3 regions of the Nitrospirillum bahiense genome follow, and region 2 is predicted to be linked to each of the others. Evidence: riboswitches for the same ligand, from Rfam matches in the RefSeq annotation. Region 2 holds a riboswitch; each other region holds the start of a gene.
The links. Region 2 has a riboswitch for cobalamin ahead of cobU (bifunctional adenosylcobinamide kinase/adenosylcobinamide-phosphate guanylyltransferase). Riboswitches for the same ligand answer to the same signal wherever they lie in the genome.
Positions count from the first base shown of each region.

Region 1: linked by a shared signal. The riboswitch ahead of FBZ88_RS01450 (TonB-dependent receptor) and the one ahead of cobU (bifunctional adenosylcobinamide kinase/adenosylcobinamide-phosphate guanylyltransferase) in region 2 are both predicted to bind cobalamin.
Region 3: linked by a shared signal. The riboswitch ahead of FBZ88_RS17455 (CbtB domain-containing protein) and the one ahead of cobU (bifunctional adenosylcobinamide kinase/adenosylcobinamide-phosphate guanylyltransferase) in region 2 are both predicted to bind cobalamin.

Region 1 is NZ_VITO01000001.1:334,416-341,343, forward strand. Features, by position in the region: gene FBZ88_RS01445 (DEAD/DEAH box helicase) at 1-1,321, opposite strand, end outside; cobalamin riboswitch at 1,717-1,946, shown strand; gene FBZ88_RS01450 (TonB-dependent receptor) at 2,086-4,128, shown strand; gene FBZ88_RS01455 (4'-phosphopantetheinyl transferase family protein) at 4,129-4,848, opposite strand; gene FBZ88_RS31200 (hypothetical protein) at 5,077-5,211, shown strand; gene FBZ88_RS01460 (hypothetical protein) at 5,218-5,805, shown strand; gene FBZ88_RS01465 (acid phosphatase) at 5,880-6,928, opposite strand, start outside.
Region 2 is NZ_VITO01000008.1:187,206-194,133, forward strand. Features, by position in the region: gene FBZ88_RS13865 (efflux RND transporter permease subunit) at 1-426, opposite strand, end outside; gene FBZ88_RS13870 (glycosyltransferase 87 family protein) at 657-1,862, opposite strand; cobalamin riboswitch at 2,011-2,237, shown strand; gene cobU (bifunctional adenosylcobinamide kinase/adenosylcobinamide-phosphate guanylyltransferase) at 2,400-2,924, shown strand; gene cobO (cob(I)yrinic acid a,c-diamide adenosyltransferase) at 2,943-3,563, shown strand; gene FBZ88_RS13885 (cobyric acid synthase) at 3,563-5,056, shown strand; gene bluB (5,6-dimethylbenzimidazole synthase) at 5,053-5,706, shown strand; gene cbiB (adenosylcobinamide-phosphate synthase CbiB) at 5,712-6,701, opposite strand; gene cobD (threonine-phosphate decarboxylase CobD) at 6,719-6,928, shown strand, end outside.
Region 3 is NZ_VITO01000011.1:193,475-200,402, forward strand. Features, by position in the region: gene FBZ88_RS30325 (response regulator transcription factor) at 97-597, shown strand; gene FBZ88_RS17450 (histidine phosphatase family protein) at 695-1,324, opposite strand; cobalamin riboswitch at 1,326-1,504, shown strand; gene FBZ88_RS17455 (CbtB domain-containing protein) at 1,524-1,742, shown strand; gene FBZ88_RS17460 (CbtA family protein) at 1,764-2,588, shown strand; gene FBZ88_RS17465 (EamA family transporter) at 2,692-3,546, shown strand; gene FBZ88_RS17470 (YbcC family protein) at 3,569-5,947, opposite strand; gene FBZ88_RS17475 (proton-conducting transporter transmembrane domain-containing protein) at 5,974-6,928, opposite strand, start outside.

The DNA.
Region 1 (6,928 bases), on a different contig from region 2:
CGTTACGGGCTGGCCGCTGGCCATCATTCCGGGCGGGCCGTTGGCCCTGGGGCCGAGCCTCTGCCTGACCCTCGGCGCCGCGCTGGCCGCGGGGCTGCCCGCGACCGCCATTGCCGCCGCCGTTGCGCGGCTGGCGGGCCGGCAGGGGCGGACGGCTCACCGGGGCGGCGGCGGCCTGGGGCGTGGCCTCGGGCCGCTCACCCACCGGGATGGACTTGCGGATCAGCTTCTCGATGTCGCGCAGGTAGGCGCGCTCATCCCCATCGGCCGTGCACAGCGACACGGCGACGCCGGAGGCGCCGGCACGGGCGGTGCGGCCGATGCGATGCACATAGGTCTCCGGCTCGTTGGGCAACTCAAAGTTCACCACGTGAGTGACGCCGTCCACGTCGATGCCGCGCGCGGCGATGTCGGTCGCCACCAGCACGCGCACGGTGCCGGCGCGGAAGCCGTCCAGCGCCTTCTGCCGCGCATTCTGCGACTTGTTGCCGTGGATGGCGGCGGCCTCGATGCCCGCCTGCTCCAGCTGGGCCGACACGCGGTTGGCGCCGTGCTTGGTGCGGGTGAAGACGATGCTGCGCTGCATGCCGGCGTCACCCCGGATCAGGTCGACCAGCACATGGCGCTTTTCTGCCGCCGGCACGAAGATGACCTGCTGCGTGATGCGCTCCGCCGTCGTGGAAACGGGCGTGACCTCGACCCGCAGCGGGTCGCGCAACATCTTGTTCGCCAGCTCCGACACGTCGGCCGGCATGGTGGCGGAGAAGAACAGCGTCTGCCGGTTGGCCGGCAGCTTGGCCATGATCTTCCGCAGGCTGTGGATGAAACCCATGTCCAGCATGCGGTCGGCTTCGTCCAGCACCAGCACCTCGACCTTGTCCAGGCGCACGTGGCCCTGGGTCATCAGGTCCAGGAGGCGGCCGGGCGTGGCCACCAGGATATCGATGCCGTTGGCCAGCGCCTTCACCTGGCTGCCCTGGCCGACGCCGCCCAGGATGACGGTGTGGCTGAGCTTCAGACCCACGCCGTAATTGGTGATGCTCTCGCCGATCTGCACCGCCAGCTCACGCGTCGGGGTCAGGATCAGCGCGCGCGGCATGCGCAGCGGCAGGGCCGAGGGGGCGGCCCCCAGGCGCTGCAGGATGGGCAGGGTGAAGGCGGCGGTCTTGCCGGTGCCCGTCTGGGCGATGCCCAGAATGTCGCGGCCCTCCAGCGCATGGGGAATGGCCCGCGCCTGGATGGGGGTGGCGGTGTGATGGCCCAGCTGGGCCAAAGCGGCCTGAATCTCAGGCCGCAGGGAAAGGGTGTCGAAAGCGGTCAATGTCTTGGAATCCCAGGGCGACGCGCCGGCCGCGTTCGTTTCTCGCGGCCGCGGATCGCGGTCAAGCCCTTGCCCGGGCGCGTGCCGGCAGGCATGTGTCAGAAGGTCGAGTATGCCCTGGGTGCTACAGGGGCGATTTGGCCGCCACCGCTACGCGCCACCCGGGGGATACCGCCGGACCCAGCGGCCCGGCATGGGAACGGATGATGCCATCCATTCCTTAAGACCGCATAAGTGGCTGTGAGCGGTCCCAGGTACAAGGGAAATCGCTCGAAGCCCCCCGAATTGCTGCCATGCCCCGGCGTGGGTGGCCGTTGTCACACAACCGCCAAGCTTGTGCGCCAGGGTGCTCACCCCCGCGCTGCCACATCGCGTTTGCATGCGCCTGCAATTCCCCGTAGAAAAGCCCTGACGGTTCCCGCCCTGTCCGGGCGGGATGAAAAGGGAACGCGGTGGGGAATTCCCTCCCCGATGCCGCGGCTGCCCCCGCAACTGTGAACGGCGAGCCCGACACCATCCCCGCGCATGCTATCGCGGTGGGGATCGAAGCCACTGGGAAACCGGGAAGGCGGTGCCAGGGTGATGACCCGTGAGCCAGGAGACCTGCCGTCACGCCGTGGTCACGCACGGGCACATTGGGCGGGGTGCACCAGTGGGGAAAGGGCGCCCGCCGTTCCGGCCGTTTGGGGAATATCCAGGCCGATGGTGGGTGATCCGATCTTTGGCCCGTGGTGACGTGTCACGTTGCCAAAGGCCAACCAACCATGGGTCGTTTCCTTACCGGAATAACAACATCGCTGCTATTGCTGAGCTGCCCGGCCGCCCTTGCCGCCGGCATGGACGACGACGCGTCGTCCCCCGTCCCCCTCGACGACGTGGTGGTCACCGCCGCCCGCCGCGACCTGATCGGCACGGCCGCCACCTCCAGCCAGGGCGTGGTGGTGAAGGAGGAACTGGATCTGTTGCCCGCCTATCGCGTGGGCCAGATGCTGGAGACGGTGCCCGGCCTGGTGGTCACCAGCCATAGCGGCGAGGGCAAGGCCAACCAGTATCTGCTGCGTGGCTTCAACCTGGACCACGGCACCGACATGGCCACCAGCGTGGACGGCATGCCGGTGAATATGCGCACCCATGCGCACGGCCAGGGCTACACCGACCTGAATTTCGTGATTCCCGAGCTGGCCAGCGGCATCGGCTACACCAAGGGCCCCTACTTCGCGGCGCAGGGTGACTTCTCTGCCGTCGGGTCCATCCAGATGGGTTACCTGGACGAGGTTCCGGCCCAGGTGGCGCTGACGGCGGGCACGCTGGGCTATCAGCGCGCCTTCGCCGCCGGCACCACGAAGTTGGGCGCCGGCCAGCTGATGGCGGGCGGTGAGCTGGTGCATTATGACGGCCCCTGGGACCATCCGGACAATTTGCGCAAGGGCAACGCCGTGCTGCGCTACAGCCAGGGCGCGCGGGACGACGGCTTCAGCGTGACGGCCATGTATTACCGTGGCCTGTGGAACGCCACCACCGACCAGCCTGAACGCGCCATCGCGCAAGGCCTGATCGGCCGCTATGGCACCCTGGACCCCACGGATGGCGGCCAGGCGCGGCGCATGAGCCTGTCGGGCACCTTTGCCATGCCGGTCGAGGCCGGCTGGCTGGCTGGCGGCGAGGTGACGGCCAACGCCTATGTCATCAACAACCAACTGACGCTGTGGAACAACTTCACCCATTTCCTGGACAATCCCGTCCAGGGCGACCAGCACGCCCAGGATGAGAACCGCATGGTGGCCGGCGGCGCCGTCAGCTACAGCCGGCTCGTGAACCTGCTGGGCCTGGACCATGAGGTGGTCGCCGGCCTGGACACCCGCTTCGACGATGTGCATGTCGACCTGCGGGCGACCCGGGCCCGCGTGGCCTATGCCCAGCTGAGCAACGACAACGTTCAGGAGACCGGCGGCGGCGCCTATGTCCAGGCGACCAGCCATTGGACGCCCTGGCTACGCACTGTGGTGGGCATGCGCGAGGATTACCTGACCGCCACCGACCACGGCAGCAACGCCGGCGTGGTGGCCGCCCGCCTGTTCCAGCCCAAGGGCAGCGCCATCGCCACCCTGTGGCAGGGAACGGAGGTCTACCTCAGCGCCGGCCGCGGCTTCCACAGCGACGACGTGCGGGGAGCATCGCAGGGGAACGCCCCCTTGCTGGCCAAGGCCGATGGCGAGGAGGTGGGCATCCGCAGCACCATCCTGCCCAACCTGACCGCCACGCTGACGGCCTTCCAGATGGATTTCGTGTCGGAGTTGACCTACGACGCCGATGTCGGCCAGACGGAGGCCGGGCGCCCCAGCCGCCGGCGCGGGGTGGAGTTGAACACCACCTACAACCCGTTCAGCTGGCTGGAATTCTACGGCAGCATGGCCTTCAGCCACGCCCGCTATACCGACAGCGATCCAGCCGGCAGCTTCATCCCCGACGCGCCCAAGCTGATCGGCTCGCTGGGCATCTATCTGCGTGACCTCGGCCCCTGGTCAGGTGGGGTGGAATACCGCTATTTCGGCGCCCACCCGCTGGTCGAGGACAACAGCGTGCACTCGTCGGGCAGCCAGGAATGGAACCTGACGGCCAACTACACGCTGCAAAGCGGCCTGCGCTTCGGCATCGGCCTCTACAACGTCTTCGACAGCAAGGATGACGCCGCCGACTATTATTACACCGACCGCCTGAAGGGCGAACCGGCGGAAGGTGTCGGCGATCTGCACGCCCACCCGCTGGAGCCCCGCTCCGTCCGGTTTACCGTGGCCCAAAGTTTCTGATCACCACAGGTCGGCCAGCCCCTCCTCCATCACCAGATCGGTGGGGGGCTGGCCCTTCCCTTCAATCCAGGCCGGTCCCATCCAAGCCACGGCGGCCGCGTGACCGCTGGACAGGTCGCGCACCCACAGCCGGCAGGCCTGGCCCACCGGTAGGGAGCCGCCGTCGCGGATCAAGGTCGGGCCATCCAGCGCGATCGCGAAGCTGTCGGTGGGCAGCGACAGGCCCAGGCCCAGGGCCTTGATGTAGGCCTCCTTCAGGGTCCAGAAGGTCACTAGGTCCGGCCCGCTGCGCCCGGCGGGGCGGGCATCCAGCCAAGCCAGTTCCTCCGCCGCGAACATGGCCGTCGCCAACTCCGCCCCGATGCGGCGTTCGCCGCGCTCCACATCCACGCCTATCCGTGTGCCAACCTCCAGGGTCACGGCACAGGCCACCAGGCCGTCGGTGTGCGACAGGTTGAAATCCAGCCCCGCCGGCGCGTCCACCAGACCAGGCTTGCCCTGCGGTGTGAGGGGGGCGAAGGCCAGCGCCGCCGGCGGCCGGCCTAGCAGGCGGCCCAGCCACAGCCGGGCCAGGCCGTGGGCCGCCACATATTCCCGCCGGTTGACCTCGAACACGAAGCGACGGGCCCGCGCCCGTTCCCCCTCATCCAGCAGGGGCCACAGGCGGTCATAGGCCGCGTCATCCAGCGTGCTCAGGGGCAGGGTCCGCAGCAGCGGCATGGTCATTCGTTCAGGCGACAGGGGATCAGAAAGCCCGGCCAGAACAGGCGCCCGGCCGCCCCCTGTCAAGGGCCCGGTCCCCCGGCCCCCAACCGACGCGGTAATCCATATATTGCCCCGCTACGGCTGGGGATATCCCCATCGCCGAAGGTATTGCCGCCCTATCCGGAAAATGATCCCCCGAATCCCCAAGGAACACGGCGTGCGGCCAGCCTGTTGAAGCGCAGCATGACCGTGACCGGAGCCCCGACGACTATGCCCAACCGCCGCAACGCCCGCCGCATCCTGGCCGCCACAGTGGCGCTGGCGACCGTGTCCGCCGCGCTCACCGCCCAGGCGCAGACGGCCGATCCGGCGGGCTGAGGTCCCTTGCTGAGCGTCGGGCCGGTGGTCAGCACCCTGGGCCTGGGGGCGGAGGTCGGTGCCCGCTTCGATGACCGTTTCGGCCTGCGCCTGAACGCCAACGGCTTCAGCTTTTCCGCCAACCACACGGTGCGCGACGTACGCTATGACGGCGACGCCACGCTGGAGTCCTTCGGCCTCCTGGCCGACCTGCATCCCTTCGGCGACGGCTGGCGCGTAACCGCCGGCGCGCGCCTGAACCTGAACGAGGTCGACCTGAAGGGTACGCCGCAAAACGCCACCTACACCATCCACGGCATGACCTACACCGCCAGCGAGGTCGGCAGCCTGAACGGCAAAATCGCCTTCAACCGCTTCGCCCCTTATATCGGCGTGGGCTATGAGGGCGCGGTGGCCGACCGTTGGCGCTTCGGCTTCGACCTCGGGGCCATATACCACGGCACGCCCAAGGTCTCCCTCGACGCCAGCGGCCCCGTCACCACCACCCCCGACTTCGAAAGCCGCCTGGAAGCCGAGCGCCAGGAACTGCGCGACGATGTGAAGGACTACAGCTGGTACCCGGTGCTGAGCCTGACGGTGAAGTACGCGTTCTGAAGTGAAACGGGCTGAAACGAAAACGGGCGCCGTCGCCGGCGCCCGCTCCGCTTAAATCCGAACCCCTCGGCCATCTATTTCTGGGCGAGATCCAGCGCCCCGGTCAGGTCGCCCAGGGCCGGGCTGCCGTTGGCGGCCAGGGCGGCGTCGCGCTGCTTGATGCCTTCCAGCTTGGGCAGGTCGAAGCGGCGGGTGATGAAGCGCAGAATGGAGGTGGTGTCGTAGAAGGTGTGGTCGATATAGCCCTTCCTGGCATAGGGCGAGATGATGATGGCCGGGATGCGGGTGCCGGGACCCCAGCGGTCGGCCTTGGGCGGGGCCACGTGGTCCCAGTAGCCGCCGTTCTCGTCATAGGTCACCACGACCAGCATGTTCTTCCACTGCGGCGAGGCCTGCAGGTGCTTCACGATGTCGGCGATGTGGGCGTCGCCCGAGGCCACGTCGGCATAACCGGAATGCTGGGTCAGGTTGCCCTGGGGCTTGTAGAAGGTGACGGTGGGCAGCGTGCCGGCGTCGATGTCCTTGATGAAGGCCTTGCCCTCCAGCCCGCCGTCGCGGAGGTGCTCCTTGCGCGCCTTCGTGCCCGGGGCGGTGCTGGCGAAGTAGTTGAAGGGCTGGTGGTGGTACTGGAAGTTGGGCACGGGCTCGGCGTTGCCGTGGTCCAGCGTCGCCTGCCAGGCACCGCTGTACCAGGCCCAGCTCACCTTCTTCTGGCTCAGCAGGTCGCCGATGTTGGTCATGGTCTGCGGCGGCAGGGTGGTGGGGTTGGCCGGATCGGCCAATGCGGGATCGCCGCCCTGCGCTGGCTTGTTGGCGCTGGGCTGGTAGGACGGCTGCATGGTGTTCACGGCATAGAAGTCGGGCGTCAGGTTGCCGCTGTTCACGAACTTCGGCGCGCCCTCGATGGCCGACTTGGGCGAGTTGGGCGCCAGCGTCAGGCTGACGCGGTCAGGCTCCACCACCGAGATCGAGCCCTTGGCCGGGCCCTGGTCGGCATGCGGGTAATAGGGCGCGCACGAGCAGATCAGGACGAAGTGGTTGAAGAAGGAACCGCCGAATCCGCCCATGAAGAAGTTGTCGGCCAGCGTGTACTGCTGCGCCAGCGTCCACATCGCCTGCTTGG
Region 2 (6,928 bases):
CAGCTGCAGGATGGGCACGGAGGACCGGCTGTACTGCACTATCAGCGGCGGCTGAGTGCCCGTGGGCATGCGCTTCAGGATGGTCTGGCAGATGGCGGAGATCTGCGAGATGGCCAGGTCGATGTTCACGCCCGGCTGGAAGGTGGTGCGGATGATGCCCACGCCGTTGGACGTCTCGGATTCCACCTCCGCCACGTTGTCGGCGGTGTTGATGATGGCCAGCTCACCAAAGGCGGTGATCTTGCCCGTCATCTCCTGCGCGTCCAGGCCCGAGTAGCTCCACACCACGGTGACCGTGGGGATCTCCACCTCGGGGAAGATGTCCGTGGGCATCCGGAACAGGCTCAGCACGCCCAGCAGCGTGATCAGGCCGGCCAGCACGGCGAAACTATAAGGACGCCTCAGGGCGTAGGCGACGATCCACATGAGGACGGGGCTCCGGCAATGCGATGCGGAAAAATGCAACGCTACGCCCAGGGGCCGAGGTCGCCCCCCGCCCGGCACAGCCCCAAATAATTAACGCGCTTGACGGTTAAGGGGAACCTACTTCGATACGCAACGGTTCGAATTTAGGCATGCCGCGACCAATCGCCACCAAATCGCAAAACTGTGGTCTGCGTCACTGCATCTTTCGGCGAAGGGAATTGTAAAGGCGGCTAACCTTGAATTGCCAAGCTCTCCCGCAGTGCATCCTGGGTGGCGTCCTGAGGGCCTGTGGCAGGCCGGGAAGGCACCCAGCGGACCAGCACGTACAGGCCGAAACCGCACGCCAGCAACGGCTTGAACCACGTGGCGGTGGCCAGGTGCAGGCCCCGCGTCCAGACGTGGGTGGTCAGCGCGAAACACAGCAGCACCAGCATCCAGCCCAGTGCGCGGTTGCGGCGGACATGGAATTCCCAGCCCGCCAGGGCGCCGGCGACCAGCGCCATATCGCCGAAATGGCCGAGGACCGTACGCGGGTTGAACAGCAGCAGATAGGTGACCATCAACGCCGCCACGGTGGCGGCGGCCTTGGGGGCCGGCAGGCGGCTGACGGTGCCGCGTGCCAGGATCAGCACGGCGACGCCGGCCAGGGCGCGGATGACGGTCTGCACCATCAGGTCCAGCGGCAGGCCCAGGGTGGCCAGGCCATTGGCGAAATCATGCCAGACGCCGCCGCCGGGGTTGGCGCTGCTCATGGTCTTGCGCACCAGCTGGCCATATTCGGCCAGGGCGTAACCGGGGTCCCAGTGCGCCAGGGGCAGGGCCAGGGCTGCCGCCAGCCACAGCGCCAGGGACAGGCGCAGGCGGGGCCACAGGGCGAAGGCCAGCATGACCAGGGCCAGGGCCTGCGGCTTGAACGCGCCGGCCAGTGCCAGCAGGAAGGCGGCGCGGCGCCACCGGCCTTCCGCCACGTCGGCCAGGCCGGCCAGCATCAGGCCCAGCATCAGGAATTCCGTCTGGGCGCCGCGCAGATCCACCACGCCGATGGGCAGCGCCGCCAGCAGGGCGACACCGAACAGCCGTTGCCAGCCCGCCCCCGGGCAGTCCGCCGGCGCCAGCAGGCGGCACAGCCGGGCTACCCCCCACCAGCACACCGCCAGCAGGCTCAGGCGCCACAGGGCGTCCCCCAGCAGGGGCGGCAGATAGGCCCAGGGGGTGAACAGCACGGCGCTGGACGGCAGGTAAAGGAAGCCGTTGATGCCGTCCTCGTAAATCTCCGCGCCCCGCCACCAGGCCCAGGTGGCCTCGGCATAGATGTGGAATTCAGAAACGAACCGTCCACTAATTACCTGCGCCTCGATCGCCACCAAGGCGACCGCCCAGAGGGCCAGGCCGAACACCAGCGGGCGGGCCAGGGAAGGAAGTGGCGGACGAACCATGTTGCGGGATAACCTATCTCATAGGTAATAGGCTCTATGGTCTATGCCTAACACCTTTGCGCTCAAGGTCAAGTGTCAAGGCCTGGCCGTTGCATATTTGCGATAAAATGTCGCGACGCCGCCCTTGCCCAGTACGGGCGATTGCCGTAAGCCTGCCGACGCCGACGGTTCCACGAGGCACGCCTGTGGATGAAAAGGGAACGTGGTGGGGATGCCCGGCATCCGACTCCATGGCTGCCCCCGCAACTGTGAACGGTGAGCGCCGCCCACCCCGCCGCGCGGGGATTGGCCACTGGGTTTCCAACGGAACCTGGGAAGGCCGGGCCGGCGCCCTGACCCGTGAGCCAGGAGACCTGCCGCCGGCGGCATTGCGCGTGGTCGCGGGGGCGGGGTGTCCCGGCGGAACCGGTCAGCGGTGATGCGGGCCCCAGGGGGCCCGTGGGCCTCCGGTCTCGTCGAAAGACTATCCCATCCTTCCGGCCGGTCTTGGCCTCTGGTACCACCGGTGCGTGAGACCGGGTGGGATGGAACTGACTGATGACGCACGAGCACACGGCCGTCTCCGGTGTCACCCTGGTCCTGGGTGGCGCCCGCTCCGGCAAAAGCCGCTTCGCCGAAGGGCTGGTGACCGCCCTGCCGGGCCCCTGGACCTATATCGCCACCGCCCAGGCCTGGGATGACGAAATGCGCGACCGCATCGGCCGCCACCAGGCCGAGCGGGTGCCCGGCTGGACGACGGTGGAGGTGCTGCTGGACCTTGCCGGCGCGCTGGCCGCCGCCGGCGATGGGCCGGTTCTGGTCGATTGCCTGACGCTATGGCTGACCAACGTCATGCTGGCCGACCGGGACGTGGCCGCCGCCGTCGCCGCGCTGGAGGCGGCGCTGGCCGCCCGTACGGGCGCCACCGTTCTGGTGGGAAATGAAGTGGGCATGGGCATCGTGCCGGAGAACGCGCTGGCTCGCGCCTTCCGCGACCATGCCGGCCGCCTGCACCAGCGCCTGGCGGCCACGGCGTCGCAGGTGTTCCTGACGGTGGCGGGCCTGCCCCTGAAAGTGAAATAAGACCGGAAGGAGGTAGCCATGGCCGATCTTGAGTCCCCGGATGACGAAGCCGCCCGCCATCGCGAGAAGATGCAGAAGCGCAAGGCGGTGCAGGACGCGCGCGTGGCGCAGGCCACGCGGGAGAAGGGCCTGCTGATGGTCCACACGGGCCCCGGCAAGGGCAAGACCACGGCGGCGCTGGGCATGATGCTGCGCACCGCCGGTTATGGCCTGCGGGTGGGATTCATCCAGTTCGTGAAGGGCAATTGGGCGACGGGGGAGCAGACGGCGCTGACGCGCTTTTCCGACCTGATCGACCACCATGTGATGGGCGAGGGCTTCACCTGGGACACCCAGGACAAGGAACGTGACATCGCCGCCGCCGTCCGCGCGTGGGAGCTGGGCCGCCGCATGCTGGCCGACCCGCAGTACCACCTGGTGGTGCTGGACGAGATCAACATCGTGCTGCGCTACGGCTACCTGGATGTGGCCGAGGTGCTGGCCGGGCTGAACGCCCGCCTGCCCGACACCCATGTCCTGGTCACCGGCCGCAACGCCAAGCCCGAGATCATCGAGGCCGCCGATCTGGTGACGGAGTTCCAGGCGGTGAAGCATCCCTTCCAGGCTGGGATCAAGGCGCAGCGCGGGATCGACTTCTGATGGCCGACCGCACCACCGGGGGCGCCCGCGCCCTGATGATCCAGGGCACCGGTTCGGATGTGGGCAAGTCGCTGCTGGTGGCGGCCCTGGCCCGGGCCTACACGCGGCGCGGCCTGCGGGTGCGCCCATTCAAGCCGCAGAACATGTCCAACAACGCCGCCGTGACGCCGGATGGGGGGGAGATCGGCCGCGCCCAGGCGCTGCAGGCCCGCGCCTGCGGTGTGGCACCCTCGGTGGACATGAACCCGGTGCTGCTGAAGCCGCAGACGGACCTGGGCGCGCAACTGGTGCTGCGTGGCCGCGTGCTGGGCAATGCCCAGGCCTCCGCCTACCAGCGCCGCAAGGGGGAGCTGCTGCCGGCCGTGCTGGAAAGCTTCCACCGCCTGCGGGGGGAGTGCGACCTGGTGGTGGTGGAGGGGGCGGGCAGCCCGGCGGAAACCAACCTGCGCGCCGGCGACATCGCCAACATGGGCTTCGCTCGCGCGGCCGGCGTACCGGTGGTATTGGCCGGCGACATCGACCGGGGCGGCGTCATCGCCAGCCTGGTGGGCACCCATCGCGTGCTGGACGTGGAGGATCGCGCCCAGATCCGCGGCTTCCTCATCAACAAGTTCCGCGGCGACGTCCGCCTGTTCGAAAAGGGCGTGACGGAGATCGAGGCCCGCACCAGCTGGCCCTGCTTCGGCGTCATGCCGCACCAGCCGGCGGCGGCCCGCCTGCCGGCCGAGGACGGCATGGACTTGGCCCACTGGGCGAAGCGCGCCTCCGGTGGGCCCTTGCGCATCGCGGTGCCCATGCTGTCGCGCATCGCCAATTTCGATGACCTCGACCCCTTGCGGCTGGAACCGGGTGTCACGGTGGCGATGGTGCCCCCCGGCCGGCCCCTGCCGGGCGACGCCCACGGCGTCATCCTGCCGGGGTCCAAGGCGACGCTGGCCGACCTGGCCTTCTTCCGTGCGCAGGGGTGGGACATCGACCTGGCGGGCCACGTGCGCCGGGGCGGCTGGGTGCTTGGCCTGTGCGGCGGCTATCAGATGCTGGGCCGCACCGTGGCCGACCCCGACGGCATCGAGGGGCCACCCGGCACCGCCGCCGGCCTGGGCTACCTGGACGTTGAAACCGTGCTGGCCCCAGCCAAGACCCTGCGGGCGGTGACGGGCCGTGATGCCGCCAGCGGGTCGGCCCTCACGGGCTATGAGATGCATCTGGGCGTGACCCAGGGGCCGGATAGCGCCCGGCCGCTGCTGCATCTGGACACCGAGGGCGGCGGCATGGTGGCGGAAGGGGCTGTCAGCCTTGATGGCCGCATCGCCGGCACCTATGTCCACGGCCTGTTCGGCCATGACGCCCAGCGGGCGGCCTGGCTGCGGCGATGGAACGTGGCCCCCGGCCTCGATAGTTACGACGGCACGGTGGAGGCGGCGCTGGATGAGCTGGCCATGGCCGCCGAACGCCACCTGGATCTCGACGCGCTATGGGCCATCAGCCGATGACCGCCCCCGACAGGCCGTGCCCCGACTTCGACGCCGACTTCCGGTCCCATTTCCGGGACCTGCTGGTCTGGCGGCGCGACGTGCGGCGCTTCCGGACCGACCCCCTGCCGGACGGCCTGCTGGAACGCCTGCTGGATCTTGCCTGCCTGGCGCCATCCGTTGGGCTCAGCCAGCCCTGGCGTTTTGTCCGCGTGGACGATCCCGTCCGCCGCGATGCCGTACGGGCGGAGTTCGAGCGCTGCAACGCCGCGGCGCTGGCGGCCCAGGGGCCGGACCGCGCCCGCCTCTACGCCAGCCTGAAGCTGGCCGGTTTGCGTGAGGCGCCCTGCCACCTGGCGGTGTTCATCGACCCCGACCCGGCGCAGGGCGCCGGCCTGGGCCGCCGCACGATGCCCGAGACCCTGGCCTATTCCGCCGTGGCGGCCATCCAGACCCTGTGGCTGGCGGCGCGGGTGGAGGGGATCGGCCTGGGCTGGGTTTCCATCCTGCGGCCGGAGGTGATGAACGGCCTGCTGGCGGTGCCGGCGGAGTGGCGCCTGGTGGGCTATCTCTGCATCGGCTATCCCGCCGAGCCGGACGACGTGCCCGAACTGGAACGCGTCCATTGGGAACAGCGGCATCCGCTGTCCGACGTGCTGTTTCAGAGATGAAAACGCTAGAGCACCCAGGCCCACACCAGCGCCAGACCCCACAGCAGGGCCAGGCTGCGGCGGTAGAGGCTGAGGCCGGCCTCGATGTCGGCGGCGGTGGCCTCGGCCCGGCCGTCGCCCATCCAGTGGTCGTCCACCCGCACGTCGCCATAGGTGCGGGGTCCGGCCAGGCGCAGGCCCAGGGCGCCCGCCATGGCGGCCTCCGGCCAGCCGGCGTTGGGGCTGCGGTGATGGCCGGCGTCACGGCGGACGGCGGACAGCGCCGCCTTGGCCTGTACGGACCCGCGCGTCCAGGCCGCCAGCACCAGCAGCAGCGCCGTCAGGCGCGAGGCCGGCAGGTTCACCACGTCGTCCAGCCGGGCCGCCGCCCAGCCATAGGCCTCATGCCGGGGCGTGTGGTGGCCCACCATGCTGTCGGCGGTGTTGATGGCCTTGTACGCCAGCAAGCCCGGCAGGCCACCCACCGCCAGCCAGAAGGCCGGCGCCACCACCCCGTCGGAGAAATTCTCCGCCAGGCTTTCGATGGCCGCGCGGGCCACGCCGGCCTCATCCAGGCTGGCGGGGTTGCGGCCAACGATGTGCGACACCGCCTCCCGCCCGCCCTCCAGCCCGCGCTGGCGCAGAGCGCGCGGCACGGCGGCGACGAAGCGGTGCAGGCTGCGCTGGGCCAGCAGGCTGCTGGCCACCAAGCCCGTCGCCACGGTCCCCCAAAGGCCGCCCAGGCGCGCCAGCAAGGATTGCAGCAGGACGCCGACGGCCAGCGCCACCCCCACCAGCAACAGTTCGGCCGCGATGCCGGCCGCCTTGCGCCAGGCCACCGGCCATTCCGCCTGGTTCCAGGCGCGGTCCAGCCGGCCGATCAAAGCGCCGATCCACACCACCGGATGGCGGATGCGGGCATACAGGGCGTCGGGATAGCCCAGCAGGGCCTCCAGCGCCAGGGCGGCCAGGGCCAGCCAGGGCAGGGCGGGGTAAAGGGTGGGGAAGACGCTCATGATGTCTGGGGTTTAGCATGATGCCGCCCGAAATCCAGATCCGTCATGGCGGCGACCTGACCCAGGCGGCCGCCCTGTTTCCCGATGCGCCCGGCCCCTGGGTTGATCTCAGCACCGGCATCAATCCCTGGCCCTATCCCTTGCCCCCCATCCCGCCCGCGGCCTGGACGGCCTTGCCCACGCGCGGTGACCTGCGGGCGCTGCTGGCGGCGGCGGCCGTGGCCTAT
Region 3 (6,928 bases), on a different contig from region 2:
TCATCCGGCAAGATAACAGAAGGAAGAATTCTTCCGGTCGCTGGCAAGGTGGTTGGGCCGTTGGCGCGGGGGCGTCACGGCGACGACAACCCACCGATGGGCCAGCACATCATGAATCGTTATACCACCCGAGAGCGCCAAGTCCTGGACCTGACCGGGCAAGGCCTGACCAGTTCGCAGATCGCCGCCACGCTGGGCGCCTCGGAACTGACCATCCGCAAGCACCGCTCCAACATCATGCGCAAGGCGGGGCTGACCTCGACCGCGCAACTGATCGCCTACGCCCGGGATGTCACCGCGCCGCAACTACCGCCGCCAGCGTTGGCTTGGGATGTCCTGGGGCCGCGCGAGGCGGAGGTGGTGCGCTACGTCGCGGCCGGCCTGACCAGCAAGGAAATCGCCCGCCTTATTGATATCAGCCCACGCACTGTCCAGAAGCACCGGGAACGCGCGGGTGAAAAGTTGGGGGTGCATACACTTCAGGAAATCATCATCCGGGCCCAGTCGTCGCCGGACGTCCGGTCCGCCAATCAGCTGGGGCCTTCGCCAGGCGAAGGCGGAAGCACCCCGAACTGTGATTCCGTCTGTCGAGCGTGAGTGAACAACACGAAGGATCGGGCTGCCCGGATCTCCATCTCGGCAGGGGGAAGGTCCGGAACTGCAGCCAACTCCAGCCGATGACGCCGCCAAGCTTTCATGCCGGGTCGCGTAAAGGCCGGGGCAGGGTCAGCGCGTCCACTCCCGTGGCGCGCACGGCCCAGCGCCGGTGCCAGCGCAGATCGGTCAGCGACAGCGGCACGATGTCCAGCCGCCAGAAGGCTCGCGGCGGCGCCTCCAGCACGATTGCCACCGCCATGCGGATCACGGCCGGGTGGGTGACGGCCAGGGTGTGTCCCTCCGCCGTCCCATGCTCCAGCCACAGCGCCACCCGCGCCCGCAGCTGCGCCAGCGACTCAGCCCCATGGGGGCGGGCCTCCGGATCGCCCAGCCAGGCGCCCACCGCGTCCGCCTCATGGGCCGACAGGTCGGCCAGGCTGCGGCCCTGCCAGGCGCCCACGTCCAGGTCGGCGAGGCCCGTGTCCTCATGCGCCTCCACACCCAGGGCGCCGGCCAGCGCGTCCGCCGTCTGCCGCGCGCGGGTTTCAGGCGCCGTCCAAAGGCGATCCACCTTGCGCAGGGCACGTACCTCCGCCAGCAGGGCGGCCTGGGCCAGGCCTGCCTCCTCGGCCGCGTCGTCTGCGCGTGGGAAGAGGGCGTCACGCTGGGCCCGGGTGGGGGCGTGGGCCAGCAGGGTCAGGCGGCCAATGACATTGGGGGCTGTCATGGAGATAGTCCTTGAATGCGGTGCGGCCCCTCCCTACCATCAACGGATCGCCCGCGCATGGGGGAAGCCGGTGCAAATCCGGCACGGTCGCGCCACTGTAACCGAACGCCGAAGCCTTTCCAGGGCGTGCGGAAGCCAGACCCCCCGGCGCATGACACAGACCGCATACGGGACGCGTAATCCCAGGGAGCGTTTTTTCATGGCCCACGCCACTACCCATTCCGGCACCCCCGCCGTTGCCCTGCCGGTGATCTCCGCCGCTGAACTGCTGCCCTGGGCCGTGTTCGGCGGGCTGCTGCTGGTGCTGATGGTCTATTTCGTGGGGGCGGAGCAGGGCGCCACCTCCATGATCCAGGGCCGTGAGGTGCATGAGTTCGTGCACGACGCCCGCCATTTGCTGGGCTTCCCCTGCCACTGAGGCGGGCGGACCCTCGCCATCATGGTTGGAATTTATCTCGCCCGCGGGATGCTCATCGGCATCCTGGCGGGTTTGCTTGCCTTCGGCGTGGCCACGCTGATTGGCGAGCCGCCGGTCGAACGCGCCATCGCCTTCGAGGCGGCCCAGGCGACGGGGGGGCATGGGCATCATGACGCGGCCGCCACCCCTGACACCGTTGAGGCGGGGCACAGCCATCATCATCATGACGCCCAGGCGGCGGATGAGGAGGAGGAGCTGTTCAGCCGCGGCACGCAGGGCGGCTGGGGCCTGCTGACCGGCTTGCTGGTCTATGGCGCCGCCGTGGGCGGGCTGTTCGCTCTGACCTATGCCTACGCCCAGGGCCGCATGGGCACCCTGGGGCCTCGTGACCTGGCCGCCGTCCTGGCCCTGCTGGGTTTCCTGGCCGTGGTTCTGGTGCCAGCCTTCAAGTATCCGGCCAATCCCCCGGCGGTGGGCAATCCTGACACCATCCAGCAGCGCACCGCCCTGTTCTTCATCCTGCTGATCCTGTCCGTCACCGCCATGGCGGCGGCCGTGGTCACCGCCCGCCGGTTGGCCGCCCGCTGGGGTACCTGGAACGCCGGCTTCGCCGGCGGCGCCCTGTTCCTGGCGGTCATGATCGTGGCGGGATACGCCTTGCCCGAGGTGAATGAGGTGCCGGAGACATTCCCGGCCCAGCTGCTGTGGCGCTTTCGCATCGCCTCCTGGGGCATCCATGCCGCCCTGTGGGCGGCGCTGGGACTTGGCTTTGGCTGGTTGTGCGAACGGGCGCAGTCCCGTGATCTTCAGGCCCTGCGCCGGGGTGACCGGCCGGCGCTATTCTGACATCGATAATGCCACGCCGGGCAGCCATTCATGACCGGTCGATGACAGCGGTCCGCCGCCAACCGTAGAAATGGACGCTCCCGTCGCAGGATCGCTCCATCCCATGTCCATCGCCGTCTTCGCCATCGTCCTGTTCGCGGCCCTGCTGCATGCCAGCTGGAACGCCCTGGTCAAGGGGGCGGGGGACAAGCTGATGGCGGCCGTCCTGGTGGCGGGCGGCGCGGCCCTCATCGCCATCGTGACGCTGCCCTTCCTGCCCCTGCCGGCGGCGGCCAGCTGGCCCTATCTGGTGACGTCCAGCGTCCTGCAGATCCTCTACCTGACCCTGGTTGCCCGCGCCTATCACGTCGCGGACATGAGCCAGACCTATCCCCTGATGCGGGGGACGGCGCCGCTGCTGGTGGCGCTGGTCAGCGGGCTGTGGCTGCATGAGGCGCTGTCCCTTCATGCCCTGCTGGGGGTTGGTGTGATCTGCGCCGGCATCCTCAGCATGGCGTGGATGGGCCGGCGCGGCGGGCCGGGCCTGACGGGGGGCGGCACCACCGGCACCCGGCTGGCCCTGCTGACCGCCCTGGTCATCGCCGGTTACACCCTGGTTGACGGCCATGGCGTCCGTCTGTCGGGCGCGCCCGCGTCCTATGTGCTGTGGGGTGTGCTGCTCAACGGTTTGCCGCTTGTGGCTTGGGCGTTGCTGGCCCGGCGCCGGACATTCCTGCAGCATGTTATCCGCCAGTGGCCGCGGGGCCTGGTGGGCGGCGCCGGCACCCTGATCTCCTACGGCCTGGCCCTGTGGGCCATGACCGTGGCGCCCGTCGCCGTCATCGCCGCCCTGCGCGAAAGCTCCATCCTGTTCGGCACCGCCATTGCCGGCCTGGTGCTGAAGGAGCGGGTGGGCCCTCGCCGCCTGGCCGCCGCCTGCCTCATCGCCGTGGGTGCCATGGTGTTGCGCCTGGCGTGAGGCGGGCGGCGGAACGATCGCCTCATGCGGCGCGGGCCAGCGCGGCCTCGTCCCAGCCGGTGCCGCGATGCCAGCGCGCGGTGATACGCCCGCGTTCCAGGGCGAACAGGGTCAGCCAGCCGTTATCGAACAGCGACCGCACCTGCTCGTGGCGGGCCAGCACCTCGGCGATCGCGTGCCGGGGCGCCTCCACCAGGACCGACAGGCGCAGGGGCGTGTGGACCAGGCGCTCGCCGTCGTGGACGGCTTGCCAGGGCAGGCCGGTGCGCAGCATGCCGCCGTTGCCCTCCACCACGCCGATGCCGGCGGTGACATTGTGGATCAGCTTGTCCCCGCCGCCGAACAGTGTGGGTGCCACGGCCGATCCGTAATATTGCAGGCTGATCCAGCTGGCCACCACCACCGGCGCCGTCAGGATCAATTCCAGGGTGGCGAAATCACAATCCTCCCGCCAGTCGTAGGAATGCAGGAAGGCCCGGCCCTTCAGGTCGCCGGAGGCGGTCACGGCGCGCGGGGCGGCGACGAAGGCGGCGCACCCGGCCAGCCCCCATTCCGGCCGGATCTCGGCCCAGTTGCGGGCGCGGGCCGACAGCGATGCCGCACTGGCGCCGGGAAGGCGTGCCGCCCGTTCCAGACGCACCTGGCGCCCCGCCCTGTCCAGCCAGTCGCGGGCGCGGCGGATGTCCGCTTCATGATCCCGGCCGGCGCCATCGGTATAAAGGGTGACGCGATCGGTGACCGTGTCATGCAGGCCGGCCAGGAACAGGGTGTCGGCCGGCAGATCGATGCCATAGGCGGGCAGGCCCGCCCGCGTCTCCGGATCGTTCAGCAAGCCCGCCAGCAGGCGGGCGGAGACGTTGCCCGGATGACCGCCGCAGGCGCCGCAGTGATAGGCGCTGTGGTGCGGATTGTTGTGCAGCGTCGCGCCATGGCCGATCAGCAGCACCAGCCGCGCATGATCCTGGATCAGCGACATGGCTTTCAGCACCTGTGCCGCAGTCGCCGCCTTCACATCCGCCGGCAGGGCGGGCGTAAAGGCCGGCGCCGTGTCGGTCGCCCGTGCCCGGCCCAGCCCCAGGGCGTCACGCAACAGCTTCACAGCGTATAGGGGCCCGGCCGATTCCACGAAGGCGAAGGAGGATACCGCCGCCTGGCGGAACCGTCCCAGCGCGCGGGCAGAGCGGGCGGCGATGCGCCGCTGCCGGTCCTGGGCGGGTGGCAGGGGGATGCTGGAGTGCAGGCGGGGCGGCAACAGGACGGGCAGCCGTGCCTCCCTCAGGTCGGACGCGGCCGGACGGTGGTCCACGGGCAGGCCGAAGAAGCCGGCGAAGCCCAGCGTGCCGATGCCGGTGTCCTGGCTTTCCAAGGCCCGCCGGAACGGTTCCGACCGCACGTCGATGCAGAACGCGGCCTGCAATAAGGGCCGGTCCCCGGGAGTGGCCGTATCAGCTCCCCGCAGCACCGTGTCCAGCTCCCGCTGATAGGCCATTTCCGCCGCGTGCTGCAGGATGGTGTCGGCCACCAGGTCGGCGTCCGGCGTCACCGGCTGCGCGTGGGCGGCCAGCACCTCCGCCCAGGCCGGGGCCACCGCCGGCACATGGGCCAGCAGGGCCTCTTCCCACACCAGGCGGATGGCCAGAAGGTCGGCCAGCGTACCGTCGCCATCGTCCGCCAGCTCGGCCTGCCACTGCAGCCAGCGCGCATGCTGGGCCCAGCCCCCAAGGTCGGTCAGCAGCCGGTGGAAGGCCGTCTCCGCCGCGTCGGCCGTGAGATCCAGCGCGGCGGCGGCGCGCAGCAGGGCGCGGCCTGGGGTATCCGGGCATTGGGCGACATGACGGCAGAACCCCGTCAGGCCGGCCAGCTCGGGCGTCAGGTCATGGGTTGCCCATTCCCGCCAGGCGGCGAAGGCCGATGATCCCGGGGCCGGCGTCCACAGGGCCTGTCCCCGGTCGAAATGACCCGCCGCCCAAAGCCCCAGGCAGCGGCGGATGATAGCGGGCCAGTCGGTGCCGGTGGCGCGCGCCGCCAGATCCGCGATGGTGGGCAACGCCTGCGGCGTGGGCTGGTCCTGATGGGCCAGTGCCGTCAGGGCGGTCCCGTCGGCCGGCTTGCCCGGATGGGGGCAGGCGGCCAGTGCCGCCGCCAGGTCGCCGGCGGTGATCTCCCCCTTGGCGATCATGGCGGCGTAATCCGCGCGGCTGCGGGTCAGGCGGACCCCGGCGACACGGGCCAGCCGGGCGGCGGCCTGCGCCAAATCTTCCCCGGTCTGGCCCAGGAAGGGATTGACGGCCACCGTGGCGTCCAAGGGAAAGGCGGGCGGGATGGCGCGCATCGCCGCCTCGGCCGCCGCGAACAGGGCCTTGGCCGGTGCCGGCGCGATGTCGGGCTGATCGTGGAACATGGTGTCGTCTCCCGTGGTGACTGTCGTCAGGACCGGACGGCGCGGAAGCCGCCGATCAGGCGGTCGAGTGCGGCGTTGAGATAGAACCCGTTGGCGATATGGACTCGCAGGCCCGCCGCCGCCGGATGGTGGGCCCAGTGGGGGAACAGCGCCTGCGCCACCGCCACCCCGCAGAAGGAGGTGACGGTCAGCCCGATCAACGCCCATTCCAGCGCCCCCGCCACCGGCGGGGCGGGCAGGGTGCCACCGCCCGCATGCACCGCCAGCGCCTGCAGCCCGAAGTAGGAGAGGGTGACGGCGGTGGAGGCGACCAGCGTGCGCTGGGTCAACGCCCGGGGTGCTGCGTCCGCCAGCCCCTGCGCCACCAGGTAGCCGACCCCCGTTACCAGGATCAGGCCCAGGGCCAGCGCCTGCGGCGGTTTCGGCCCGGCCAGCAGGGTGAAGCCGACGGCGGCCAGACTGTAGAGAGCCAGCGCCAGCCCGAAGGCGCGGATCACCGCCCCGACACCGGGGGTCGCCACCGGACCGGGGCGCCGGGAGGCCTGCACCGCCCGGATGGCCCCGCCGGAGGACAGGAAGGCGTGCGCCTTGTAGAGCGAGTGCGCCAGGATGTGCAGCATCGCCACCGGCCACAGGCCCAGCCCGCACTGCAGCAGCATGAAGCCCATCTGCGCCACCGTGGACCAGGCCAGGGCCGTCTTGACCGCGCCCTGTGTCAGCATGACCAAGGCGCCGAACAGGGCGGTGAACCCACCCAGCATCACCAGTGCCGCCATGGCCTCCGGGCTGGCCTGCACTAGCCAGGCCAGGCGGATCAGCAGGAGCCCGCCGCTGTTGATGATGCCGGCATGCAGCAGGGCCGACACAGGCGTCGGCGCCTCCATCACCTCGGTCAGCCAGCCATGCAGGGGGAAGGCCGCCGTCTTCAGCAAGGCGGCCAGGACCAGCAGGCCCGCGGCCCCCTGCGCCGCCGGGAGAAGC